DNA from 2 places in the Bacillus methanolicus genome. Region 2 is predicted to be linked to the other one. Evidence: riboswitches for the same ligand, from Rfam matches in the RefSeq annotation. Region 2 holds a riboswitch; the other holds the start of a gene.
What was found. A riboswitch is a leader RNA that binds a small molecule or an ion and turns the genes downstream of it on or off. The one in region 2 is predicted to bind FMN.
Positions count from the first base shown of each region.

Region 1: it holds a riboswitch for FMN, as region 2 does, so the genes downstream of both, C0966_RS08800 (ECF transporter S component) here and ribD (bifunctional diaminohydroxyphosphoribosylaminopyrimidine deaminase/5-amino-6-(5-phosphoribosylamino)uracil reductase RibD) in region 2, are expected to answer to the same signal.

Region 1 is NZ_PNFF01000001.1:1,750,396-1,754,822, forward strand. Features, by position in the region: gene C0966_RS08785 (RecQ family ATP-dependent DNA helicase) at 1-44, opposite strand, end outside; gene C0966_RS08790 (helix-turn-helix domain-containing protein) at 41-1,099, opposite strand; gene C0966_RS08795 (ferredoxin) at 1,402-1,650, shown strand; gene C0966_RS08800 (ECF transporter S component) at 2,201-2,782, opposite strand; FMN riboswitch at 2,948-3,088, opposite strand; gene serA (phosphoglycerate dehydrogenase) at 3,374-4,427, shown strand, end outside.
Region 2 is NZ_PNFF01000001.1:1,547,022-1,551,448, reverse strand. Features, by position in the region: gene C0966_RS07705 (hypothetical protein) at 1-534, shown strand, start outside; gene C0966_RS07700 (redoxin domain-containing protein) at 772-1,338, shown strand; FMN riboswitch at 1,442-1,590, shown strand; gene ribD (bifunctional diaminohydroxyphosphoribosylaminopyrimidine deaminase/5-amino-6-(5-phosphoribosylamino)uracil reductase RibD) at 1,745-2,863, shown strand; gene ribE (riboflavin synthase) at 2,844-3,494, shown strand; gene C0966_RS07685 (bifunctional 3,4-dihydroxy-2-butanone-4-phosphate synthase/GTP cyclohydrolase II) at 3,513-4,427, shown strand, end outside.

The DNA.
Region 1 (4,427 bases), 200 kb from region 2:
GAGTTGAAATGAAAATATTTCATAAGTAATTCATTTAGTTTCATTGTTGATCACCATATTTCGCAAGGACTAATCGAATTTCAAAATAACTGGCATTTTCCACATGTGCACGGATGTGCTTCAACTGTTTTGATGAAACTTTTCCAGAAGCTTCTAAAATGTTTTTTTGAGTTGACTGATCTACATAAGGACTGATATCAAAATCTTTCATATTTAAAGCAATTTCCACAATATGGTCCTCAATCGTGCTCTTTTTTAAATTTCTTACTCGCGCTATTTTTTCCATCGGCATGCCGGAATTAAGAAGCTCATATGTCTTTTTTGCCGAATTGGTAAGCGGTACGAATTTGCCTGCCTCCGGTATAATGAAGTGTAATAGCGGAAACCTGGCAGGTCTTTTTGTAATCGTTTCAATCATATAGTGAAGAAGGTTTAGGAAAGATACGCGGTAATATGTCTGTTCCATTCCCAGTTTTTCAGCTGCTTGGTTTTCCGTTAGCCCAATTCTGTTATAACCGGTGAACCTTATGACAAGGATGGCAGGGTCGATTTGATGATTTGCTTCGAAACAATCTGTTAACTCCTTGTAAAGCTGTTCAGAAAGGTGGAATCGATCTTTTTCTTGTTTCGCTAAAAAATTCTTCAGCCAGACAAGAGTTTCTTTTTTCTTATGGACGGGAACAAAATCCGGCTTGCGATTGATTAAGTTCGAGCATACTTGAATAAAAAGGGACAGGCGCTCCCAAAACAGTTCCGTGACATTGTGATATTTCCACCCGTTTAAAAATTCGGGGACGGGTTTTCTTCGAAATTCTTCATCAAGCATATCTCTTCCTTTTTCCGTTAAAAAAAAATATTGGTCATTCATTTTTTCAATCCAGCCATCTCTTTCAAATTTTCCAACCTTTTCTTCAATCTCAATCCTTGTAATAGATGGAAAAGCTTGAAAGAATGGATGAAGCTGAAACAAGTGGGTATCCTGTATCGTCTGGGATGATTTTTTCCCTTTCAAGAGATGATAAATTGAATAAATGGTTCTCTCTCCGTTAATTTTTTTTAAGCAATATAAAATGATTAATTCCAGGTAGGTGGCCGTCATTTCATCACCTATCCTTACAAAATTTATGTTTCATGACTTTTCCTCATTTTGTTGGTAATAATTAATAATGTAAGAAAATTTATTTGATCCTTTTCCTGTTCATTTATTTTAACATGAATATGATTAATGTTTTATCAAGAAAGGTATAAATGAAAAAGCCTTGTTATGATAAGCATTCTCAATAGATTTTCTATTGAAAAGTTCTTTACACAGTTTTACAATAGGGTTGTGGAATACGGCTCCATTATTTTAGATGGATGACGATAGAATAACTCGTTTATTTAACTGGGAGGTTTTTTTTCATGGCAAAATATACAATTGTTGACAAAGAAACATGTATCGCATGTGGTGCATGTGGAGCTGCAGCGCCGGATATTTATGATTATGATGACGACGGCATTGCATATGTAACTCTTGATGATAACCAAGGCATCGTAGAAATTCCTGATGTTTTGATCGATGATATGATGGATGCTTTCGAAGGCTGTCCAACTGATTCCATTAAAGTTGCAGACGAACCATTCGATGGCGACCCAACAAAATTCGAATAAGAATTTGATAAAACTTTATCGTTAAGTTACTGGCACCCCTTCTTTTAGAAGGGGTTTTTATTTTTCATGGAAACTATCTTTATTGCCAGAATTTTTCATGGTTTACTTTGTGTACTTCTGTCTTGTGTAAGATTTCGGTCAAATAACAAAGGATTTGTCCGAATGAACTAAGAACAAAAAGCGGAAGCGCCCCGCTTAGCCCCGACAAGCACAAGACGAATCACGCAAGAGTCGATAGACTCTGGAGTGATTTGGCTTGTGACCTCGAGGGGCTGGGCGCTCCTCGAAAAGCTAACGCTTTTCTTCGTGCGAAGTATCGCTTCCGTAGCGTTCCTTGTGGAGCCAGATTACGAAACTTCATTCAAAGTTATACACAACGTATGAAATTTATAATTTCCTAAACAATAAAAAAAGGGAGAATCAAGACTATTCTCCCTCAATCATCTGTTATACCATTCGATCACCTATAATCCGGTATCCTTTTTGGGTACAAAGAACAACTTATTAGGTGCACACTTTGTTGGTCTTAATAAGCTGCCCTGTGGTATTATTATGCACTTTCATAAACTTTTTGCTTGCCGATCCACGATTGCAGGCGCGAGAAGATCAGCATAAAGACGATTGACAAAAGTAAGCCTTTTACAATATTGAATGGCAGTATCGCCGTTACAATCAATTGTCTCGTTTCAGGAGCAGACATTGCAGGTGCGTTTAAGAAAAATGTATAGGCCGGCAAAATGAAAAAATAATTTAAAATACTCATAAGGACAGCCATTACAAAAGTTCCGGTCACCAAAGCAATAGTCATGCCTTTTTTCGTTTTAAGTTTGTTATAGACAAACCAGGTCGGCAAGATAAAGATGATTCCGGCCGCAAAATTCGCAATATGTCCTACAGGTACGCCTGTTGGGCTCCCTTTCATCAAATAATCCAGAATATTTTTTATTAATTCAACAAGTATCCCGGCAGCCGGTCCAAATACAAGTGCAGCTATCAGTGCAGGTATATCACTGAAATCGATCAATAAGAAACTTGGAAATGGCGGAATCGGAAAATTCAACAGCATCAATACATATGCAATCGTACTGAGCATTCCCACCGTAACTAGAGTCTTCGTGTTTAATTTTTTCATGTTCCTCTCTCCTTTTGAGATCCATCTCATTGAAGGAAGAAAGGTTCAGCATTAAGTGCAGCCCGTTAAAAATGAAAACTCCCTTAAGAAATCTCTTAAGGGAGTTTTGGAAGGCACACTTAATAAACGTTCAAAATTCCTATATTTTTTGAACGTCCGCAGAACCTCCATCTTCTCCCATCCAGACTATACTGTCGGCTTTGGAATCTCACCAAATCCTGCCTAAATCATATCGATTAGGCTCGCGGGCTTAGAGAATGTCTCATCACCGCCGGTCGGGAATTTCACCCTGCCCCGAAGATAGATCATATTATTTTTCAAAACTTATTATACTGAGAAAAATTATTTTTTGGAAGTATTGTAACTTAAAAATTCGGATTGCATTAAAAACCGAACATTCTTTCTTTAAATAATGAAATCATTAAGTTCTGGATAGTTCAAAAAAATTTCAAAAAAGTGATAAATATTGTCCATTCAAACTTTAAAAAGTTTACAATATAAAACGGAACAATATTTTAAATTGACAGATAAATGTTCGTCTTGTAAAATAGCAGAAAATTGTTCTTCAAAACATAGACAGGTGGTATGGAAATGCACTATATTTTAGTATCAGACTCGATCAGTGAGGAAGGACTAGCGCCATTGCTTGAAATGAAAGATGCCGAAATCATTCAGAAAAAAGTGGACGATCCGGAAGTTCCTCTCGACAAAGTTGAGGCTCTATTAGTACGAAGTGCTACTAAAGTAGACGAAGAACTGATGGAAAAAATGCCGTCATTAAAGATCATTGCCCGTGCAGGTGTAGGAGTTGACAATATTGATGTCCAGGCTGCTACAAAACGGGGAATCATTGTGGTGAATGCTCCTGACGGGAATACGATTTCAGCTGCTGAGCATACTTTTGCGATGATGGCGTCATTGATGAGGAATATCCCACAGGCTCATCAATCGGTTAAAAATTTGGAATGGAAAAGGAATGCGTTTGTCGGCACTGAGCTATATGGTAAAACACTTGGCATTGTCGGCTTGGGCAGGATTGGTTCAGAAATTGCCAAACGGGCAAAAGCTTTTGGCATGACCGTTCATGTATTTGATCCATTTTTAACAAAAGAACGCGCACAACAAATGGGAATAATAGCAGGTTCACTCGATGATGTATTAATGAATGCTGATATCATCACCGTGCATACACCTTTAACTCCTAAAACAAAAGGGCTTATAAATGAACAAACATTAAGCAAAACAAAGAAAGGTGTTTATCTCCTGAACTGTGCCAGAGGAGGCATTATTGACGAAAAGGCACTTGCCAAGTTTATTGCAAACGGGCATGTTGCCGGTGCTGCTCTAGACGTCTTTGAAACAGAGCCGCCAGGGGAAAATCCTTTATTTAAATTTGACAATGTGATTGTTACTCCGCATCTTGGTGCTTCAACAAAAGAAGCACAGCTAAATGTTGCAACCCAAGTTGCGAAAGAAGTCAAGATGTTTTTTGAAGACAAACCAGTTTTAAACTCAATTAATCTGCCGGCTATGTCAAAAGATATATATGAAAAAATACGGCCGTTCCATCATTTAGCAAAACAGATAGGATCGATGCTGTCTCAATGCGTCAAAGAAGGCGTCAATGAAATTTCTGTTACTTATT
Region 2 (4,427 bases):
CATATGCTGATAGCTTATTTGCCCGCCCCATCTTTGAGAATGTTACTGTATGCCCCGAGCGGCAAATTATTAGGAGAAGTGAAAGATTTGCGGTTTTGGCAATGGAGATGGTTTTTGCCATATTTTATGGACAGGCTGTTTTCAGGCATGTACGGTTTGTATAATGAAAAAGGAGAATTAGCGGCACGCATACATGTTGGAAGCGGGAAAGACAGATACATTAAGATCTATGAAAACGATGAATTATTAGGTCTGTATTTAAGAAAGAATCGAAAGAAAGGCGAATTTGCTTTAGGAGATAGGAAAAAAATGTTCTGTTCGATTCATTCGGAATTGAACGAGGAGATAAATTTTTATAACCAAGCAGGGAAAGCTGTTTGTGAATATAAAAAAGGCTGGATGCCGCTTGAATGGGGAAAATATTTCAGAGATCCAAACACACCGATTATTTCATTTCATCACCTGGCAACAAAGGAAGAAAAAATTGCCGTTATCAGTTTCCTCGTCCAACAATACAGATATCGAAATCATTAACATCGATTCCGCGTTTTTCATAGATATAGTATGATGGAATTTGTGAATGGTCGGTAAATTTGCAAACTGGTTGATAAAAAATGTAAGGTGGTCGAATTCGAAAATTGGTCGATAAATTTGCAAACTGGTTGATAAACCATGGAAAGTGGTCGATAAATCACCAAAACTGGTCGATAAAGCCGAAAACCGGTTCATAAAACAGCCATTCATGTTTCCAACAAAAGAGGTGCCTCAATTATGAAGAAATGGCTAATTTTCGCAGCAGCTGCTGTTCTCCTATTATTTATAGCAGATCAAACATTGGTCCGTGAGAAAAACCAAAGACCAAAAATTGAGAAATATGAGAAGATCAAAAACCCGGATCAGCTGCCGGAAGGAATAGACGTCGGAAAGAAGGCTCCCAATTTTACCCTTGCTGATATAAACGGAAATGAAATTCAGCTTGCTGATTTCAAGGGAAAAAGAGTCCTCCTTAACTTCTGGGGCAGCTGGTGTCCGCCATGCAAAAAAGAAATGCCGCATATGCAGAAGCTTTATGAAAAATATAAAGACGAAAACTTTGTGATTATAGCAGTTAATTCAACAGTTACTGAAAAAAGAAAAGAGGATCCTGTTCGCTTTATTCAGAGACATGGTTTGACTTTTCCGGTTCCAATGGATGAAAAAAATCAAGTATCATCCATGTATGATGTATTATCATACCCGACAAGCTTTTTTGTTGATTCAGACGGCGTCATTCGCAGCAGAATTATAGGTGAAATGAATGAACAATTTATTGAAAAAGAAATAAAGAGACTTCCATAAATTCAAGAGAGTCTCTAATATATTTAGTTCAAATTATTTATTCATAAACTTTTCATTTTAATTAAGACCTATAATATGTTAGAATAACTTTAAAATCGAATAGGGTTTCCTTCGGGGTCAGGTGAAATTCCTAACCGGCGGTGATAGAGGATGTCCTCTTTAGCCCGTGACCCGTTTTCGATTAAATCGGAAACGGTGGATTTGGTGAAATTCCAAAGCCGACAGTTAAAGTCTGGATGGGAGAAGGAAGTTTTGCGTTAAAAAATCTCCTTTTTAACGCTTATTTAGGCATGCGTATTTGGGCCCCGTACATGTTCGTGTACGGGGATTTCGTTTTTATTGAAAATGAGTGGTGTCATTTCTCGATTCTGGCTATGTAAAAAACAAGGAGGAATGGTTCTCAGGCATGCAGGATTATGAGTATATGAAATTGGCGCTTTCCATGGCACGTGCTGCCGTCGGCCAAACAAGCCCCAATCCAACAGTGGGGGCGGTTGTTGTGAAAAATGGCGAGATTCTCGGAATGGGCGCCCATCTTAAAGCAGGGACGCCGCATGCAGAAGTTCACGCCATTCGCACAGCAGGCGAAAATGCACGAGGTGCGGATCTGTATGTAACACTTGAGCCGTGCAGCCATTATGGAAAAACCCCGCCATGTACCGAGCTGATTATCTCATCAGGAATCAAAAGAGTTGTCGTTGCCACTTTAGATCCTAACCCGCTCGTTGCCGGATCAGGAGTCAAGCAATTAAGGCAGGCCGGAATTGAGGTTGAAGTGGGTGTCGGCACAGAAGAAGCGAATTCTATCAATGAACCGTTTTTTCATTTCATTCAAACAGGAAAGCCATATGTCACATTAAAAGCAGCTGTCACATTAGATGGAAAAACAGCAACAAAAACAGGTGACAGCAAATGGATTACATCCACTCAAGCCAGAAGTGATGTCCACCAATTACGCCATGAACACGACGCGATTCTCGTCGGCATTCAAACCGTCCTAAAAGATAATCCTCTCTTAACCACCAGATTGCCCCGAGGCGGAAAAAATCCCATTCGAATTATTTTAGATACACATCTGCGAATTCCACTTGATGCGAATGTGATAAAAGATAAGACTGCGAAAACGATCATTATAACCGGAAATGAACTCGATCGGCAAAAAGCTGGCAAACTGCAAGAATTAGGAACAGAAGTTGTTCCGCTATCGACAGACCGAATTGATATTAATGAGCTTTTAACGGTGCTTGGCAAAAGGCGGATCATGTCCGTACTTGTAGAAGGCGGTTCAAAGGTTCATGCTTCCTTTATGAAAGCTGGAGCATTTCAGCAGCTGATTTTTTATGTGGCACCGAAAATAATCGGAGGCATTGATGCGATTCCGGCAATTGGCGGTGAAGGCCTGGACTTTGTTCGGGAGGCTGAAAAGCTTGAGTTCACTTCTGTAGAGCGTATCGGCCCGGATATTAAAATAACCGCAAAACCGATAAGAACGGACGGTGATAAAAATGTTTACAGGAATAGTTGAAGAAATAGGAAAGGTGCAAAGGATCACCCAGAGCGGGGAAGCTTTACGAATCGTCCTTGAGGGCAAAAAAGTCCTTGAAGATGTAAACCTTGGAGACAGTATTGCCGTAAGCGGTGTTTGCCTAACCGTAACCGATTATACTTCGTCTTCTTTTGCCGTTGATGTCATGCCGGAAACGTACCATTCTACAACACTTGCCGAATTGAAAACGGGCTCAAGCGTAAACCTTGAAAGAGCGATGGCAGCGAATGGACGTTTTGGCGGGCACTTTGTTACGGGCCATGTGGATGGAACCGGAATAATTCTCCGTAAAGAGAAAAAGGACAATGCTGTTTATGTGGATATTGATGTGCCGCCTTCAGGGACGGTATATACAATGTTAAAAGGTTCAATAGCCATTGATGGAACATCGTTAACGATTTTTGGAATAAAAGATAACGTAATAACGGTTTCGTTAATTCCGCACACATATAGTGAAACCGTGCTCGGTATGAAAGAGCCGGGTGCAAAGGTGAACATCGAATTCGATATGCTGGCAAAATACATCCATTCAATTATGGAAAAGAAAAACGGGCAGGATAAAAACAGCAGGGTCACACTCGATCTTTTAAGAGAAAATGGCTTTATGTAAATGAAAGGTGGAAACAGAATGTTCCATAAAATCGAAGAAGCGCTGGAAGACTTGAGACAAGGAAAAGTAGTAATTGTTTGCGATGATGAGGACAGGGAAAATGAAGGCGATTTTGTAGTACTTGCCGAATATGCAACCCCGGAAGTAATTAATTTTATGGCAAAAGAGGGTAGGGGGCTAATTTGTGTTCCTGTTACAGAGGAATTGGCCTCAAAATTACAATTGAATCCAATGAGTGATGTCAATACGGATACGCATGGAACGGCCTTTACGATCAGTATTGACCATATGGATACAACAACAGGAATCAGTGCTTTTGAACGCTCATTGACAGTTCAAAAGATGCTTGAAGATGATGCGTCGCCATTTGATTTTAAACGGCCGGGCCATATTTTTCCACTTGTCGCCAAAGAAGGCGGTGTGTTAAGAAGGGCCGGCCATACGGAAGCAGCTGTTGATTTAGCTAGACTGTGCGGCGCCAAACCTGCCGGAGTCATCTGCGAAATCATGAATGAAGACGGCACGATGGCACGCGTGCCTAAGTTAGAGGAGATTGCAGAAAAATTCGGCTTGAAAATAATTACGATCCAGGATTTAATCCAGTATCGGCTTGATCACGATTCACTAGTAAAAAGAGAAGTACAAATCCAATTGCCGACCGAATTCGGCAGTTTTTCAGTAGTCGGCTATACGAACATACTGGACGGAAAAGAGCATATCGCTGTAATAAAAGGCGAAATCGATGGAAATGAACCGATTCTTGTCAGAGTTCATTCGGAATGCTTAACAGGAGATGTTTTTGGTTCTTATCGGTGTGATTGCGGTCCGCAGCTTGAGGCAGCTCTTAAGCAAATCGAGCAAGAAGGTAAAGGGGTACTTCTTTATATGAGGCAGGAAGGCAGAGGAATCGGCCTTATTAATAAATTGAAAGCC